Regions from separate parts of the Mesorhizobium sp. B2-3-7 genome, predicted to be linked through region 2. Evidence: predicted binding sites of a transcription regulator. Region 2 holds the regulator's gene; each other region holds the start of a gene.
The links. Region 2 encodes LexA, which represses DNA repair genes until DNA is damaged. Its sites were predicted from a motif close to TGTTCNNNNTGTGTTCNG; they were not measured.
Positions count from the first base shown of each region.

Region 1: uvrA (excinuclease ABC subunit UvrA) is a predicted target of LexA. The motif match lies at 2,087-2,104, and genes of this name have one in related genera.
Region 3: FJ940_RS05700 (PA0069 family radical SAM protein) is a predicted target of LexA. The motif match lies at 3,493-3,510, and genes of this name have one in related genera.

Region 1 covers NZ_VFVV01000004.1:44,244-50,220, reverse strand. The annotation lists gene uvrA (excinuclease ABC subunit UvrA) at 1-1,937, opposite strand, end outside; gene FJ940_RS09735 (hypothetical protein) at 2,644-2,925, opposite strand; gene FJ940_RS09730 (ATP-dependent Clp protease proteolytic subunit) at 3,023-3,628, opposite strand; gene FJ940_RS09725 (SRPBCC domain-containing protein) at 3,660-4,163, opposite strand; gene FJ940_RS09720 (metalloregulator ArsR/SmtB family transcription factor) at 4,160-4,474, opposite strand; gene FJ940_RS09715 (single-stranded DNA-binding protein) at 4,711-5,223, shown strand; gene FJ940_RS09710 (DUF2306 domain-containing protein) at 5,264-5,677, shown strand; gene FJ940_RS09705 (OsmC family protein) at 5,700-5,977, shown strand, end outside.
Region 2 covers NZ_VFVV01000015.1:38,150-44,126, reverse strand. The annotation lists gene kynA (tryptophan 2,3-dioxygenase) at 1-587, shown strand, start outside; gene kynU (kynureninase) at 651-1,898, opposite strand; gene FJ940_RS24455 (TetR/AcrR family transcriptional regulator C-terminal domain-containing protein) at 1,895-2,572, opposite strand; gene lexA (transcriptional repressor LexA) at 3,025-3,768, shown strand; gene FJ940_RS24445 (ComEC/Rec2 family competence protein) at 3,762-5,977, opposite strand, start outside.
Region 3 covers NZ_VFVV01000002.1:376,748-382,724, reverse strand. The annotation lists gene FJ940_RS05730 (S49 family peptidase) at 1-400, shown strand, start outside; gene FJ940_RS05725 (hypothetical protein) at 538-723, shown strand; gene FJ940_RS05720 (4-(cytidine 5'-diphospho)-2-C-methyl-D-erythritol kinase) at 750-1,652, shown strand; gene moaB (molybdenum cofactor biosynthesis protein B) at 1,639-2,193, shown strand; gene FJ940_RS05710 (hypothetical protein) at 2,516-2,761, shown strand; gene FJ940_RS05705 (glycosyltransferase) at 2,910-3,434, opposite strand; gene FJ940_RS05700 (PA0069 family radical SAM protein) at 3,585-4,739, shown strand; gene FJ940_RS05695 (ribonuclease HII) at 4,882-5,577, shown strand; gene FJ940_RS05690 (F0F1 ATP synthase subunit B) at 5,869-5,977, opposite strand, start outside.

The sequences.
Region 1 (5,977 bases), on a different contig from region 2:
TTCAGATTGTTGCCGCGTGCGCCGACGACTTTCAGGCGGCGGTTCTTCTTCGCCTCGCGGCGAACCGCAGGTGTCGCCACTTCGAGCTCGCCCGAAAGGTATTTGCCGGTGATCGAATTCGGGTTGGCCATCACCTGCTGAGGCGTGCCCTGGGCAATGATTTCGCCGCCATGGATGCCGGCGGCCGGGCCGATGTCGACGACGTAGTCGGCATGCAGGATGGCATCCTCGTCATGCTCGACCACGATGACCGTGTTGCCGATGTCGCGCAGGTGCTTCAGCGTGTCGAGCAGGCGCGCATTGTCGCGCTGGTGCAGGCCGATCGACGGTTCGTCCAGCACGTAGAGCACGCCGGTGAGGCCGGAGCCGATCTGCGATGCCAGCCGGATGCGCTGGCTCTCGCCGCCCGACAGCGTGCCGGAATTGCGCGACAGGGTGAGATAATCGAGGCCGACGTCGTTGAGGAAGCGCAGCCGCTCGCGGATTTCCTTGAGCACGCGCACGGCGATCTCGTTCTGCTTGTCGTTGAGCTGCGCCGGCAGGTCGGTGAACCACTGGTCGGCCTTGCGGATCGACTGTTCGGTCACTTCGCCGATGTGCTTGCCGGCGATCTTCACCGCCAGCGCTTCCGGCTTCAGCCTGTAGCCACGACAGGCCGGGCAGGGGGTGGCCGACATGAAGCGCTCGATCTCCTCGCGCATCCAGGCGGATTCGGTCTCTTTCCAGCGCCGCTCGAGGTTGGGGATGACGCCCTCGAAGGTCTTGGTCGTTTTGTAGGAGCGCAGGCCGTCATCATACTGGAAGGTGATCTCGCGCTCGCCTGTGCCGCGCAGGATGGCTTCCTGGGCTTCCCCGGTCAAATCCTTGAACTTGTCGCCGAGCTTGAAGCCGTAAGCCTTGCCGAGAGCCTCCAGCGTCTGCACGTAGTAGGGTGAAGTCGATTTCGCCCATGGGCTGACGGCGCCGTCGCGCAGCGAGACGTTCTCGTCGGGGACGACCAGATTGGGGTCGATGGCGCGCTGGCTGCCCAGCCCGTCGCAGGTCGGGCAGGCGCCGAACGGGTTGTTGAACGAGAACAGCCTGGGCTCGATCTCGGGAATGGTGAAGCCGGAGACCGGACAGGCGAATTTTTCCGAGAACAGGATGCGCTCATGCGTCTCGTTCTTCGACTTGTTGACCGAATCCTCGCCCGTCTGACTGGCATCGAGCGGCTTGTCGGCGAACTCCGCCACCGCCAGCCCCTCCGCGAGCTTCAGCGCGGTCTCCATGGAATCGGCAAGGCGCGTTGCGAGGTCGCCACGCACGACGATGCGGTCCACGACCACGTCGATGTCGTGCTTGTATTTCTTGTCGAGTGGCGGCACATCAGCGATCTCATAGAAGACGCCGTCGACCTTGACGCGCTGAAATCCCTTTTTCTGCAGCTCGAGCAATTCCTTGCGGTACTCGCCTTTGCGGCCGCGCACGATCGGCGCCAGGATGAACAGGCGCGTGCCTTCCTCGACCGCCAGCACGCGATCGACCATCTGCGACACCGTCTGGCTCTCGATCGGCAGTCCGGTGGCGGGCGAATAGGGTACGCCGACACGCGCGAATAGAAGCCGCATGTAGTCGTATATCTCGGTGACGGTGCCGACCGTCGAGCGCGGGTTCTTCGAAGTGGTCTTCTGCTCGATGGAGATGGCCGGCGAAAGGCCGTCGATCTGGTCGACATCCGGCTTCTGCATCATTTCGAGGAATTGCCGCGCATAGGCCGACAGGCTCTCGACATAGCGGCGCTGGCCTTCGGCATAGATGGTGTCGAAGGCAAGCGACGATTTGCCGGAGCCCGACAGGCCCGTCATGACGATCAGGCTGTCACGCGGCAGGTCGAGATCGACATTCTTCAGATTGTGTTCGCGCGCCCCGCGAATGGAAAGATATTTATGGTCGGCCATTGCCGGTCGCCGCCTCAGATCTGGAATTTGTGGGATCGGCGGGTTTTCCCCGGCCGTCCCCTATGTAGGTATTTTTGCCGCCGCGTCGAGAGACGCCACAATTCTCGACCAAGTCGTTTAACCGTCTTTCGCACGAACGGGCAAGCGGAAAGAACAAAGACCGAACACGCTCCTGACAAAGCGATGGACCAGGCGGGCCTTGTCGATTGATGGACATGTCGGTCCATCACATTTTTCCCGTTCGGCCATCGAGCGGTTGACGTCCCCGGCTAAGGGGGGCAGACTCCATACGTCAATGAAGCCGGCTGTCTTTCGACGGCCTCGTCGCCCAAAGGCGGCCTGCGAGACGCCGCGGGCTATTGCGATCAGTGCTTCTGACGACGATTGTCGCAATGGACACAGGAGTGGAGCATGACGCCACCGGACAGTCCCTTGAGGCTCCAGCAGTGACTGGAGCCGTGGCAGGCATGAATGCCAGGGAGACGCGAGCGCCTTCCGACGTGACCCTGCCGGATGCACCAAAATCAGAGACTACTGGTCGGATCGTCGGCTGAACGCCGCGAAGCATCCGAAATCGAAAGCCGGTAAAACATTCCCGGCGAAAGATTGGATTATAGATCCAGAAAAGCCCCGTCCGTTTGCTAAAAGCACGGCGGGGCTGCTCTTTTGGGGGAACGCGGAGGTACTGACGGCCCCGACATGTCAGCTACCGCGGCGGTTTGATCCCGCCAGCGCCGACATCGACCGTGATGCTGCCAGAAATCCTGACATCGGTATCGCCGATCTTGAACCGGCCGTTGCCGTTGGCGGGGAAGGCATCATCGGGTTCGGGCTGCGGGGCCGGCTTGGCGATGCGATAATCGCCGGCCACACCGGGCAGGCTGCCTTTCTGGCTGTCGTTGGCAAAGGCGCCGCCGGCCAGCATGAGCGCACCGGCGACGGCGGTGACGGCAAGGCGCCGAGGTCGGAATGAGCGGCTGTCGATCATCTGCCGGTTATAGCGTCGCCCCGTCGAGGTGGCCAGACCGGCGGTCATCAAATCGCCGGACGGCGGACCGTCGCTCAATTCATCGTGCTTGTGCCGGTCACGCCGCCTTTTTGCGGGTATCGTAGACATGATCGACGAGACCCCATGCCTTCGCTTCCTCGGCGGTCATGAAATAGTCCCGGTCGAGCGTGCGCTCGACCTCTTCATAGGTGCGGCCGCAATGGCGCGCATAGAGCTCGGTCATCTGCCGCTTGGTGCGCAGGATGCCTTCGGCGTGACGCTGGATGTCCGATGCCTGACCCTGGAAGCCGCCCAGCGGCTGGTGCAGGACGAGGCTGGCGTTGGGCAGCGCGATGCGCCGTCCCGGCGTGCCCGCCATCAGCAGGAACGAAGCCATCGAGGCGGCAAAGCCCATGCACACCGTCGACACCGGACAACTGACATATTGCATGGTGTCGTAGATGGCGAAGCCGCTGGTCACCACGCCGCCAGGCGAGTTGATGTAAAGCGAGATCTCCTTGTCGGGATTATCCGATTCCAGCGACAGAAGCTGGGCGCAGACCAGCGCCGACATGCCGTCGTTGATCTCGCCGTTGATAAAGACGATGCGCTCGCGCAGCAGCCGCGAGAAAATGTCGAAGGCGCGCTCGCCGCGGCTCGACTGCTCGATCACCATCGGCACCAGATTGGCAAAACCGGTCATCGTCTCTCTCCGTTTTTCATGTGTCGGCCACTCAAGCGGCGCGCTGCAGAAGGCAAAATGAATTGGCTGCGGGGCGGCGGCCGGAGGCACGCGCAGCGAATGAAAGCCGGCAGCCGGCGCCTGCCATGGTCACCATGGGCCTGGCGGCGGATGTCGCCGCACGGGCAAAGCCTTCATGGATAATATGCAGATGCGTGCCGCCCGAAACGGTGCGGGCGAGCGTGAAGGTGACGATGCTGTCGAGCGGGTTCCGTTCCTCGTCGGGCCGCGGCTGTTCCCGCCAGGAATAGCGAAGCCTTTTTCCGGGCTCGGCATCGAGGATCTCGCATTCGATCGGCGCATCCGCCCCGGCAAAGGCGAAATTGCTGCCGATCTCAGGATTGATGTCGTTGGGCATCATCCAGGCCGCAAGCAATTCGGGCACGGTCAGCGCCCGCCATACCTTTTCCGGCGGCTCGGGGAGATCGCACTCGAACTCGATCGCGTCGGGGGCGGTCCGCGCAGGGCTTTCGTCGGTCACTGGTGCGTGCGTCATTGGTCCATGTCCTTGAGAACCGTCCTCAGTTTTTCGATGCGCTCGGGCCAGAACGTCCGGTAGCGTTCGATCCAGCCAAGCAGCGGGTCGAGCCCTTGCGGATCGGCGCGGTAATAGGCGTTGCGGCCCGCCCGCCGCTCGACCACCAGGCCTGCGCTGCGCAGCACCGCCAGGTGCTGCGACACAGCCGGCTGCGATACCGTCATGCCGGTGCGCAGCTGCGACACCGTCATCTCGCTGGTGGCGAGGCGTTCATAGACGGCGCGTCGGGTGGGGTCGGCCAGCGCCCGGAAAATTTCCGCTTCGATCATGGCGAAAGCATAAGTCGATACTTATCGATTTGGCAAGCGATGTTTTACGGCCCATATGAAGGGAAGCTGGCGGCTCCGGCATTACTGCCATTCCTTGACAATGAGCGGCGATGCGTATAGGAACGAAAAGAGAACAAAAACCTTGTGGGAAAAGGCAGCCACGGCAGGCAACGGGTGTGCGCAACCTGTAAGGTGCTGCGACAAAAATTTGTTTCGGACGAGCGCGGAGAAGTATCATGGCGGGTAGCGTCAACAAGGTCATTCTGGTCGGCAATCTCGGAGCGGACCCGGAGATCCGCCGCCTGAATTCTGGCGAGCCGGTCGTCAACATCCGCATCGCAACATCGGAAAGCTGGCGCGACAAGAATTCCGGCGAGCGCAAGGAAAAGACCGAGTGGCATAATGTCGTCATCTTCAATGAGGGCATCGCCAAGGTTGCCGAGCAGTATCTGAAGAAGGGCATGAAGGTTTATGTCGAGGGCCAGTTGCAGACACGCAAATGGCAAGACCAGACCGGTGCCGACAAATACACGACGGAAGTCGTGCTGCAGAGGTTCCGCGGCGAGCTGCAGATGCTCGACGCGCGCGGCCAGGGCGAGGGCGGCCAGGTCGGCGGTTATTCCGGCGGCGGCAGCCGTGGTTCCGATTTTGGCCAGTCCGGCCCGAACGAAGGCTTCAATCGTGGCGGCGGCGCTCCCAAGGGCGGCGGCGGTTCGTCGCGCGAGCTGGACGACGAAATTCCGTTCTGAGCATCGACACGGCGTGACGGGCATTTGAGGAGAGGGCGCGATGTCGCTCGGACCGCTCCTATCGGCACGTCCTCCGATCCCATGGCATGCGCTCGCGGCCTTTGCCGCGCTAGCGATAGGCGGCGTGCAGCTGGCGCTGCCGAAAGGCACGCTGCGCCACCGCGCGATGGGCTATCTCTGGGCGGCGCTGATGCTGGCCGTCGCCATCTCGAGTTTCTGGATCCAGCAGATACGGCTCATTGGCCCTTTCAGCCCGATCCATCTCTTGTCGATCCTGGTGCTGGTCACGGTGCCGCTGGCGGTCTGGCATGCACGCAATCACCGCGTCGCCAAGCACCGCAAGGCGATGATTGCGTTGTATATCTTTGCACTGGTGGGTGCCGGTGTCTTTACGCTGGTGCCCGGCAGAATCTTGCACGACGTGGTCTTCGGCGTCGCGCAAGCCAGACCGTGATCCCGAGTGGAAGGAATATCAGTTGAAAGCACGCATCAAATGGGTCGAGGAACGCACCTTCGTCGGCGAGTCCGGCACAGGCCATAAGGTCGTACTGGGGACCGCGTTCGGCCCTGAAGGGAGAACGCCGGGGCCGAGCCCGATGGAACTGGTGCTGATCGGCACCGGCGGCTGCTCGGCCTATGATGTCGTCCATATCCTCGAAAAGGGGCGCGAGGCGATCGAGGACTGTGTGGTCGAGCTCGATTCCGACCGAGCCGAGACCGATCCCAAGGTGTTCACCCGCATTCATATGCATTT
Region 2 (5,977 bases):
TTTCGCGCGTCGCCCGCATCTTCGAGCAGCTCAACAATGCCTGGGACGTGCTGCGCACGATGACGCCCAGCGAATACACCGAGTTCCGCGACGCGCTTGGCCAGTCCTCGGGCTTCCAGTCGTGGCAGTACCGTGCCATCGAGTTCATGGCCGGCAACCGCAATCTCGCAATGCTCGGACCGCACAAGCACCGGCCGGACCTCAGCGAGAAACTGGAGGCGATCCTGGCGCAACCGTCGCTCTACGACGAGGCGCTGCTGCTGCTCGCCCGTAACGGCTTCGACATCGGTGCCGACGCAAGGCGTACGGACTGGCGCGAAACGCGGACCGAGAACGAAGAGGTCCTTGTCGCCTGGCAGATCATCTACCGCGACCCGCAGCGCTACTGGATGTTCTACGAACTCGCCGAGAAGCTGGTCGATTTCGAGGATTATTTCCGCCGTTGGCGCTTCAACCACGTCACCACGGTCGAGCGCATCATCGGCATGAAGCGCGGCACCGGCGGCACATCGGGCGCGTCCTACCTGAAGAAGATGCTGGAGGTGGAGTTGTTCCCGGAGCTGTGGAAGGTCCGCACCCGGCTCTGACGTAGCTTTGCCGACTGCATATCGTTATCCCGAACCCACTGCGCTTTTCTGAGCGACAGGCTCTTAAGTCACCGCCGCCTTGACGGCGAAACGCGCCTCCTGCCACGCGTCCGTGCGCAAAATGTCTTCCAGCACCTCGACAGCCTGCCAGACATCGACATAGCCGACATAAAGCGGCGTAAAGCCGAAGCGAATCGTGGATGGCGCGCGGAAATCGCCGATCACGCCGCGCTCGATCAAGGCCCGCATCACCTGATAGCCATGCGGGTGGAGGAACGAAACCTGGCTGCCGCGCTCATTGCCATCGCGCGGGCTTTCGAGTTCGAGGCCGTAGGCGCCGCATTTTGCCTCGACCAGTTGGATGAACAGATCGGTCAACGCCATGCTCTTCCTGCGCACCTCTGCCATGTCGACCTCGGCCCAGACATCGAGCGCCCCTTTGAGCGCGCGCATCGACAGCACAGGCTGCGTGCCGCAGAGAAACCGGCGGATGCCTGTGCCGGCAGCAAAACCCTGTTCGAAGGCGAATGGCCGCGCATGGCCCCACCAGCCGCTGAGCGGCTGGCGGACATCGCCATGGTGGCGCTCGGCCGCGTAGATGAAGGCCGGGGCACCCGGGCCGCCATTGAGATATTTGTAGGTGCAGCCAACGGCGAAATCGGCATTCGAACGGTCGAGCTCGACGGGCAAGGCGCCGGCGGTATGGCAGAGATCCCAGACAATCAGCGCGCCGGCATCATGTGCCGTCCGCGTCAGCGCGGCCATGTCGCGTAACTGCCCGGATTTGTAGTTGACGTGGTTGACCAGGATGACCGCGACCCGCTCGTCGATCAGTTCTTCTATGGTCGGCGCATCGACACCCTCGAGCCGCAGCACCGTGCCCGGCCGCGTCGAGGCAACGCCTTCGGCCATATAGAGATCGGTCGGAAAGCTGTCCCCCTCGGCGATGATGACTGACCTGTCCGGCCGCATCCCGAGTGCCGCATGCAGCACCTTGTAGATGTTGATCGAGGTGGTATCGCAGACCACCGTCTGGCCGGCGGCGGCCCCGATCAGGCGCCCGAGTTGGTCGCCGAGTTCGACCGGCATGTCGAACCAGCCGGCGGTGTTCCAGGCGCGGATGAGATCCTGCGCCCACTCCTGCGTGGCGGCCTTCTGCAGCTCGCCGAACACGGCTGGCGAAGCGGCGCCCAGCGAATTGCCGTCGAGATAGATCACCCCCTGGGGCAAGGTGAAGCGGTCACGCATGGCACGCAGCGGATCCGCGGTGTCCATTGCCTCGATCGCTGCGAGATCGGGAATTTTGCTCATGGTCGCGATGTTCCTCGGTGAGAAGAGCGCCCTGGAAACGGGCCGGCTGTTTTGCCGCCCGGGCAAGGGCTGGCCGCATAGAGGCGCAAGAACAGGGTGAACGCCCGGTTCGATCTTTGCTCGATTTCCGCCCGAGGCAGTTCCTCGAGCACCCCAACGATCCGGCGAACCTGGAGATCGCCGATCAAAAGACTGATGTAGATGTCGGCGGCTTCGGCAGGATCGTCACAGGCGATCAGGCCGGCCCGACTTGCGGTTCGAAGCAGGTCGCCAACAAGCGGCATTATGGTATTGCGGCCGAATTGCGCGATCGATTGGCCAAGCGTGCCTGTATCGTTGACGTCGCCGGCCGCGGCGCGATTGAGCGCCACCGCCTTGTCGCCCGTCACGAGGGTCAGCAGGACTGGCCCGAGCAAGTTCAGGGTTTCGAGCGGATCGCGCGCCTGGTGAAGGGCGTCCTCCAGCAGCTTCCTTGCCTCTCCCGCATTGGCTTCGATCAAGGATCGAAACAGGGTCTGCTTGTTGCCGTACCAGTTGTAGAGGGTTTCGTTCGAGGCCGATGCCCGCTTGGCGATAGCAAGCAGGGAGGCGCTCTTGTAGCCGGCTTCCCGGAGCACCGCATAGGCGGCCTCCTCTATCCGTTCGCGTCGCGCGGCCTGCTTCGGCGTGGTCATTGGTGTTCCTCTTCGAAAACCGTACATTATTATACGGTTTCGTCAAGCGAACGAACGAACGCAGCCCGTCGCGACCAGTGGTGGTGTCTGGCCGTTTTCCGGCGGAAGTTGGCATTTTGGTTTCGTTTCGTTCACGAGCCGCAGGGGTTTCTAATCCGCCCAAACGCACCCCGCACCTGCCGGTCACCCAGCTTGCAGGCTTGTGCCAAGAGTGGAGACCGGTCGGGCCACAGGCCATTAACCAAAATAGTTTCAAAGGGCCCGGGAGCGCATTGACGACGGACCGCGCTGGCAGGATGCTGGCTGCGGGAGGGCATTTCGTTTCCGTCGCCTTAACAAATTCATTAAACTTTAAATGGTTGCGGAACACAACTGGAACAGATAGTGTTTGTTCTGGGTTTGTTTTCTGATTCTGGTTCCAGACCCTTCGTGCAATGCCTTTGGGGGCCGCCATGCTCACGCGCAAGCAACATGAACTCTTGATGTTCATCCATGAACGGCTGAAGGAAAGCGGCATTCCGCCGTCCTTCGACGAGATGAAGGAAGCGCTGGACCTCGCCTCCAAGTCGGGAATTCATCGGCTGATCACGGCGTTGGAGGAGCGCGGCTTCATTCGCCGCCTGCCCAACCGGGCGCGCGCGCTGGAGGTGCTGCGCCTGCCGGACTCGATCGCGCCGGGTCTTAACGCGGCAAAGAAGTTCTCCCCGAGCGTCATCCAGGGCAGCCTCGGACAGGGCAGCAGCCCTAGCCGGCAGATCAAGCCGGCGACGTCTTCGCGTCTGCCCGCTGCCGGCAATGACGACGACGCGGTTTCAGCGGTGTCGATCCCGGTCATGGGTCGCATCGCAGCGGGTGTGCCGATCGACGCCATCCAGCATCAGACGCATTCCATTTCAGTGCCGCCTGACATGATCATGGGCGGCGAACACTATGCGCTGGAGGTCAAGGGCGATTCGATGATCGAGGCCGGCATTTTCGACGGCGACACGGTCATCATCCGCAATGCCGACACCGCAAGTCCCGGCGAGATCATCGTGGCCCTGGTGGACGAGGAGGAAGCAACGCTGAAGCGCTTCCGCCGAAAGGGTGCTTCGATTGCGCTCGAGGCTGCCAATCCGGCCTATGAAACACGTATTTTCGGACCGGACAGGGTCAAGGTGCAAGGCAAGCTGGTCGGCCTGATCAGGCGCTACTGAGCGGGGTCGGCGATGGGCTTTTCGGGTTTACGGTAAGGCGGCAGTCCCCTTGCCTCGCGTGAGAATTTCCGCTGTTCGTGCCAGGGCCGATATGGCCTGTCGACGGCAAAGCTGACCCGTGCCGGTGCCGTCGCCGATTGCTGGTCGAAGAAGACGGCGGCACTTCCCTTGCGAGCGAGCTGCCGCTTGGTGATGACGAGAACCAGCGGATTGTGGCAGGGATCGTAGCCCGCGGGGTCGTTGATGACGATCAGATCCGCATAGGAGCAGGCCCTCCAGGCGTCCTTGCGATCCTCCACCTGCGCGATGATCGCCCCCGAGGTATGCCGGGCCATGCACAGGCCCGTGAAGCAATAGAAAGGCGCTCCCGCCGGAAGTTGCGCGGGATCGAAGATGTCGAACTGTCGGTCTCCGCTGTCGAACAGTTCCGGCGCAACGATGGTTTCGGACTTCAGCGCGCGTTTCCAATTATCGACGGTGAATTCGTTCGGGCGCGCCCGGTTGATCGCGAGCTCGCCGCCGCCGATCGGCAACGCCACCAGGCGGGCATCCTCCGAAATCAGCACGTCCGGCGTGCGCGTGTCCGAGACGGTCAACAGGCCGGCGAGCGCGAAGGGAAGTGCCGCCAGCCGCAGCCATGTCGTGGCCATCGTCGCGATGACCAGGGCGATCGCCACCAGAAGGACGGATTGCTGCGAAATCAACCCGACCGCGTCGACCGGCGAGCGTTGCGAGATCCATCCTGATATGGCGATCATCGCGGTCAGTCCCTTGCCCATCAGATAAAGGGATGGTCCATCGAACCCGAACGGCATCAGCAGCGCGCTGGCAACCGCAAGGAACATCACGACCGAAACGATCGGCATGACGGCAAGATTGGCGAACAGGCTGAGCGGCGACACGCGCTGGAAATGCCAGATGGCGAAAAGCGCCGTGGCGCTTCCCGCGATAATCGAGGTCATCGCCAGCCCACCTGTCGCCAGCAGCAATTTTCGCGTCAGCAGGCTAGGCAAGGTCCGTTGCGGCGGCGGGGTCCGCGCTTTGTCGGCTTTGCGATCCGACCAGCCGGCATAGGCGCCGACCAGGGCCGCGGTGGCGGCGAAGGACATCTGGAAGCTCGGCCCTACCACCTCGTGCGGCGACACCACGATGACGGCGATCGCCGAAATAGCCAGATTGCGCATGGTGAGTGCCGCCCGATCGAACAGAACGGCGATCAGCATCACCGCCAGCATGATGAAGCTGCGTTCGGCGGCGACAACGACGCCCGAAATGACGAGGTAGGCGGCGATGGAGAAAAGTGCCGCCGCGGCCGCGTATTTCTTGACCGGCCGGCGGGAGGAAAAATTCGGGAACAGCGCGAAGCCGCCACGCAGCAGACCCATGACCGTGCCGGCGACCAGCGCCATGTGCAGCCCGGAAATTGAGATGATGTGGTAGATGCCGGTGCGTCGCATCGCTTCATTGATCTCGTCGGGAATCCCGGCGCGCACACCCACGATCAGCGCCGCGGCGATCTCGCCCTCGGCGCCGCCGATGCTGCCCCTGATATGGTCGGCAATGCTTTCGCGAGCACTCTCGATGGCGGCTGAAAGGGCGGCCCACAGCGGCCTGTCATCGGCTGAGACGATTTTGGGGTTGCCGAGAAAGAAGCCGCTGGCGCCTATGCCGGCGAAGTAGCTGTCGAAGGAAAAGTCGTAGCTGTCCGGCCGCACCGGTCCGGTCGGCGGCAACAGCCTGGCATAGCCGGTCACGAGCGAACCGGCCGTCACTTCAGCCGGCACCTTGCGTGCCGAAAGGCGAACGCGCTCCGGCGCGTAGAGTAGTTTCGGCCGCGCGGTCGATGTCACATCGATGGTCAGCCGGATGCGCCCGGTCTCCATCTGGTCGACCGAAACGACGCGGCCGGTGATTTGCGTGGAGATTTCCGAGCCCAGCATCCGCGTTCCCGCTCGCCACGTCTCGACTTTGCCGGCGAGCATGCCGAGCGCGCACAACAGCGCCGCCATGAAGCACAGATGCGTTTTCGGCCATGAGCGTGAAACGAGCGCGCACAGCGACATCAGGATCGCGACCGCGACAGGCTTGGCAAAGCCCGGCTCCGCCGCCAGCGAAAAATAGGCGATCGATCCGCATGCCAGGAACACCGGCACGAGCAGGAAGGCTATGCCCCGATCGAGTTCGAGCTCGGACGCTCTGGCCACGCCGT
Region 3 (5,977 bases), on a different contig from region 2:
GGTGCTTGATCCATTCAAGCCCGAGAAAAAGGAAGACATCGAACGGCTGAAGGCGCTGCAGCTCGAAGTGCACGAAACCTTCATCGATCTGGTCAAGGAGCGGCGCGGCACCAAGCTCAAGGACGATCCCGACCTGTTCACGGGCCTGTTCTGGACCGGCAAGCGCGGCCTGGAGCTTGGGCTTGTCGATGCGCTCGGCGACATGCGATCCGTGCTCAAGACGCGGTTCGGGGCGAAAACCCAACTCAAGCTGATCTCGGCGCCGCGCGGTTTGTTCGGCCGCTTCGGGCTGTTCGGCTCGAGCAAGGGATTTTCGGCGCCCGATATTGCCGCCGCTGCCACCGGGGGCGTGATCGATGCGGCGCAAGAGCGCGCTTTGTGGGCGCGCTTCGGGCTTTGAAAACCCGGCAAAACCGTCTAGCATGAACCTCGAAGTTCCATGCATGTCGTTTTTCTCCAGAAACCGCCTTTGGACGACATGCGCCAACCGACCCGACCGGCCGCCCTTCGCCGGCCCAGCGTGGGAGGAGTTTTGATATGCCGCAGATCATTTTCTTCGCCGTCGTCGGGATCGCCGCTTATTTTGGCTACCGCACCTTCATCCGCGAGGCCGAGCGTGTAACCGCCAAGGTGCGGCGCACCGAAAAGCAGACGGCAAACGGCGCGATGGGGACGCTGGTGAAGGATCCGAAGACCGGCGAGTACCGGCTGGCCAAGGACTGATCCTCATTTCACTCGCAATCGAGAGCCTGGAATCCGGCCAGCGCGTCCGGATATGGCCGGCGCCCGCCAAGATAAACCTCGCTCTGCATGTCACCGGCAGGCGCGATGACGGGTATCATCTGATCGAAAGCCTGGCGGTGTTCACGCGCTTTGGCGACAGGATCGAGATCGCGCTTGCCGAGCGAGACGATTTCAGCGTGTCCGGCCGCTACGCTCCGGATGTTCCCGTCGACGGCAGCAATCTGGTGCTCAGGGCGCGTGACGCGCTGCGGCAGGCAGCCGGTCCTCGCGGCACGCCGCCGGTCGCCATCAAGCTCGAAAAGAACCTGCCCGTCGCTTCCGGCGTCGGCGGCGGGTCGAGCGATGCGGCAGCAGTTCTGCGTGGGCTTGCGGCAAGCTGGCAACTCGACATCGACGATGTCGCGCTGGCGCGGATCGGGCTTTCGCTTGGCGCCGATATTCCCATGTGTCTGGCAGCCAGGCCGCTGATTGCACGCGGCATCGGCGAGGAGCTGTCGATCGTGCCTGATTTCTCGGCGCTCGGACTGGTGCTGGTCAATCCCGGCAAGGCGGTCTCGACCGCCGACGTATTCAACGCGCTGTCGCGGCGCGACAATGATGCGCTGCCGCCGCTGCCGCATGTGGTTGACTTCCACGGCCTGCGCAACTGGCTGGAGATAACGCGCAACGATCTCGAGCCGGCGGCCCGCGCCATCGAGCCCGCCATCGGCAAGGCACTTTCGGTGCTGAACAAGGCCGGGGCCGGTTGTGCCCGCATGTCGGGTTCCGGCGCCACGTGCTTCGGCCTGTTCGAGACCGGCAATGTCGCCAAGCGCGCGGCCGCGGACATCCGCGCCCGGCAACCCGACTGGTTCGTCGCCGCGACGCGCAGCATGACGGCGGAGGCAGATGCCCATGGCCAGGACTGACGAGAGCCGTTCCTTCATTCCGGTCCGCATCGCGGTGCTGACCGTTTCCGACACGCGCAGCCTTGCCGACGACAGGTCCGGCCAGACGCTGGCCGATCGCATCGCGGATGCCGGCCACATCCTCGCCGCCCGCGACATTGTCACCGACGACCGCGACAAGATCCGCGACAAGGTTCTGGCGTGGTCGCGTGACAAGGACATCGACGTCGTCATCACCACCGGCGGCACCGGCTTCACCGGGCGCGACGTGACGCCGGACGCGCTGGAGCCGATCTTCGAAAAGCGCATGGATGGTTTTTCCGAGGTGTTCCACCGCATTTCCTACGACAAGATCGGCACCTCCACGATCCAGAGCCGGGCGACCGGCGGCGTCGTCAACGCCACCTTCGTCTTCGTGCTGCCGGGCTCGCCCGGCGCCTGCAAGGATGCCTGGGACGGCATCTTGAAGGCGCAGCTCGACTACCGGCACATGCCCTGCAACTTCGTCGAGATCATGCCGCGCCTGGACGAGCACCTGCGGCGCGGCATGTCGGCTCCGTGAAAGCCGAGGCAAGGCGCTGGTTTCACGCCGCGTTTGCCAGGCAGAACACCGCCTTCGCCTTCGAAAGACCATTCCAAACCGGATGCGGCAGGACGTATCGTCTCGCGGCGGCGGCCATCGCCGTTGAAGACGGGCGGACGCGATGACAGTGCATAATGGCGGGTGCCATTGCGGCAACATACGCCTTCGATTTTCAACCGAGCTCGATCCATCGACAATCGAGGTTCGCGCCTGCCAGTGCTCGTTCTGTACCAAGCATGGCTCGCGCGCCGTCGCCGATCCGGACGGCAGGCTGGTCATCTCAGTCAAGGACATCCAGCGATTGAAGAAATACCGTTTTGGATTGGGGACGGCCGACTACCTGATCTGCGGTGAATGCGGTGTCTATACCGCCGCAATCGCCGGAGAGGACGATGCCAGGGCAATCGTCATCATCAACGCCCTGGACGATCAAAGGTCGTTCAGTCAGGAACCGATCCCGGTCGACTACGACGCGGAAAGCAAGGCAGAGCGTCAAGCCAGACGTCGTCTTCGCTGGATGCCTGTGGAGATGCGTTTTAGCGAATGACCGGCTCGCCGTGGAAGCGCCGGCGCGAGGACCGCGAGACACCGAAACCACTTCCATCATCAGCCGCGGCCGGCGCGCCGCCACCCGCGTGATCGGAAACTAGCTGCGCGTCACATGTGCAACGCACGTAGACAGAGCAGCTGCAAAATCATTTGGACAGGCGGTGCTCTTGTTTTGCCGGAGCGGCCCAGATTTCGGCATCCAGCCGGTTGGTCGCCAGGCCGCGTGCGAGGGCCTCGGCGCTGCCGGCTTTTTTCGACAAGGACGCGGCCTGGCGCTTGCTGATCAGCAGCCCGTCGGCCAAGGCACGGTTTCCCGAGAAGATCCGGGCCAGGAATGGCGCGCGGCCGGCGCGTGTGCGTGAAAACCGCGCCGCCATGGTTTGCCTCGCTGTATGCGCAACGACCTCGTCGATCCATCCGTCGACCAGCCGCGCGCCCGGTTCCAGCAGCAACAGCCAATCGCCTTTGGCGTGCCGGATGGCCGCCGCGACGCCGTCGGTCGCATACTGGCACCCGGCATGCTCGGCGACGCGATGAGTCTGGTCGGTGGAACCGGTGTCGCAGACGATGACCTCGCGCACCACGCCCTCGACCGCGCCGCCGATCAGCGTCGCCAGGGTGCGAGCGAGGCCCTCCTCGTCATTGTGGGTCTCTATGAGAACGGTGAGCATCATTTGCCGAATAGCGGAAAGCGGAACGCAGCGCCAGTTTTTGCGGCGCACCATAGAAAGTTCTTGCTTTGTTCTCGTTCGGCAAATAGGATTAAATTCATGAGCAGAGCGATTCGAAACAACATGGACAGTCCCTGGGAGCGGGCGAAGATGGAACCGATCATGCGCGCCGACATTGCCGCCTTCGGAGCAGGACGAGCCGAAATGGCCAATGCTATGATCGAGCAGAGCGGCATGCGCGTGCGTCCGGACCGCAACCGCGGCCGGTCGGCAGGCATCAACCCGTCCGGCCGGTTCGAGCCGGTCAGCCGGCATGTCTTCGACGATGGCTGGAACTCGCTGGAGGAACTGCCTCCCTTCAAGACCGAGGTGCAGGTCGAGAAGCCGCGTACCATAATCACCCGCAATGAATCGCCCGACATCTCCTTCGACCGCTCGATCAATCCCTATCGCGGCTGCGAGCATGGCTGCGTCTATTGCTTTGCGCGGCCGACGCACAGTTTCATGGGCCTGTCGCCGGGGCTGGATTTCGAATCCAAACTGTTCGCCAAGCCCGACGCGGCGCGCCTGCTCGACAAGGAACTGTCGAAGGACGGTTACCAGCCGCGAACCATCGCCATCGGCACCAATACCGATCCCTACCAGCCGATCGAGAAGCAGTACCGGATCATGCGCGAGATCCTCGAAGTGCTGGAGGCGCGCGGCCACCCGGTCGGCATCGTCACCAAATCCGCCCTGGTGACGCGCGATATCGACATCTTGTCACGCATGGCTGAACGGGGCCTCGCCAAGGTGGCGTTGTCGGTGACCACGCTCGACCGCATGCTGGCGCGCACCATGGAGCCACGCGCCTCGACGCCGGCCAAGCGGCTGGAGGCGATCAGGCAGCTTGCGGATGCCGGCATCCCTGCTTCGGTCATGGTGGCGCCGATCATCCCCGGGCTGACCGATCAGGAGATGGAACGCATCCTCGATTCGGCGCACCATGCCGGCGCACGCGAGGCGGGCTATGTCGTGCTGCGCCTGCCGCTCGAGGTCAGCCCGATCTTCAAGGACTGGCTGCTGCGCCACTATCCCGACCGCTATCGCCATGTGATGTCGCTGATCCGCTCGATGCGCGAGGGCAAGGATTACGATTCGGAATGGGGCAAGCGCATGAAGGGCGCGGGTCCTTACGCCTGGCAGATCGGCCGGCGCTTCGAAATCACCGCCAAGCGGCTCGGTCTCAATGCCGAGCGGCGCACGCTGCGGACCGACCAGTTCGTCGCCGCCGGCAAGGACCAGGAGCAGTTGATGCTGCTTTGAACGACCGCGGCTGTTTGCCGCCGTGGCGAAAAAATCCCGTCCGGCCTGCCCCGGCCTGCAGACGGTGCCCTCCCGGTCCGGCGCCCCACCCGACCCGGAGGGACTTGCGGAGAATCAGAGCCGATGCGAACCTCGCCGCAACATGGCTCGCGCGCGTTCTGATTCTCCGCCTCTCTTCGAAATCGTCGAGAAACCCGATTTCTCCTTCGAGACGAAGGCGATGGCCGAAGGCCTGTGGCCGGTCGCGGGGATGGACGAGGCCGGACGCGGCCCGCTGGCCGGACCGGTGGTGGCGGCTGCGGTCGTGCTCGACCCTGCCAACATCCCCGACGGCCTCGACGATTCCAAACGGCTCAGCCATTTGCAGCGCGAGGCGCTGTTCGTGCGCATCATCGGCTCCGCGCTCGGCGTGTCGATGGCCTCGGTCAGCGCCGAGGGCATTGACGGCAGCAACATCCTCAAGGCGAGCCTGGAGGCGATGCGCCGTGCGGTCGCCGGCCTGCCGGTGCAGCCGAAGCTCGCGCTTGCCGATGGGCGCGACGTGCCGCCGGGCCTGCCTTGCACGGGGCGCGCGCTGATCAAGGGCGACCAGCGCTCGCAATCCATAGCCGCCGCCTCGATCGTCGCCAAGGTGATGCGCGACCGCATGATGTGCGGCTGCGGCAGCCATCACCAGCACTACGGCTTCGAAGTGCATATGGGCTATGCCACGGTCCGCCATCGCACCGCGATCGAGACGCACGGGCCGGTGGCGCGGCTGCACCGCGTGTCGTTCGCGCCATTCAGGCTTGAAGGTGCCGAGGTGGTGGAAGAAGAGAGCTTCGCCGGGCTGGAGTGAGCCGGCAGCGATATAGCTGATCTCCCCCCTCGTGGGGGAGATGTCCGGCAGGACAGAGGGGGGCGCGAAAGATCGCTACCTTCCAGAACTACTTCTACTCACGCAGAAGTCGCAAGGCAGCGCAGGGATTGTCTGAGGGATTGTCTGACAGGCTGGCGGGACAGCGCCCCCCTCTGCCCTGCCGGGCATCTCCCCCACGAGGGGGGAGATTGGCAGCTTCTGCGCACTGCTCCAACAAAAAAGCCGCCAGGTTGCCCAGGCGGCTTTTGATTGTTCTGCGTCGGTCAAGGCTCAGTTCAGCTTCGCCTTCACATCCTGGAGCGCGGATTTGAACAAATCCGCGCCGGCCTTGGCGTCGATCTTGCCGGCGAGCAGCGTGCGAGCGGCTTCGACGGCAATG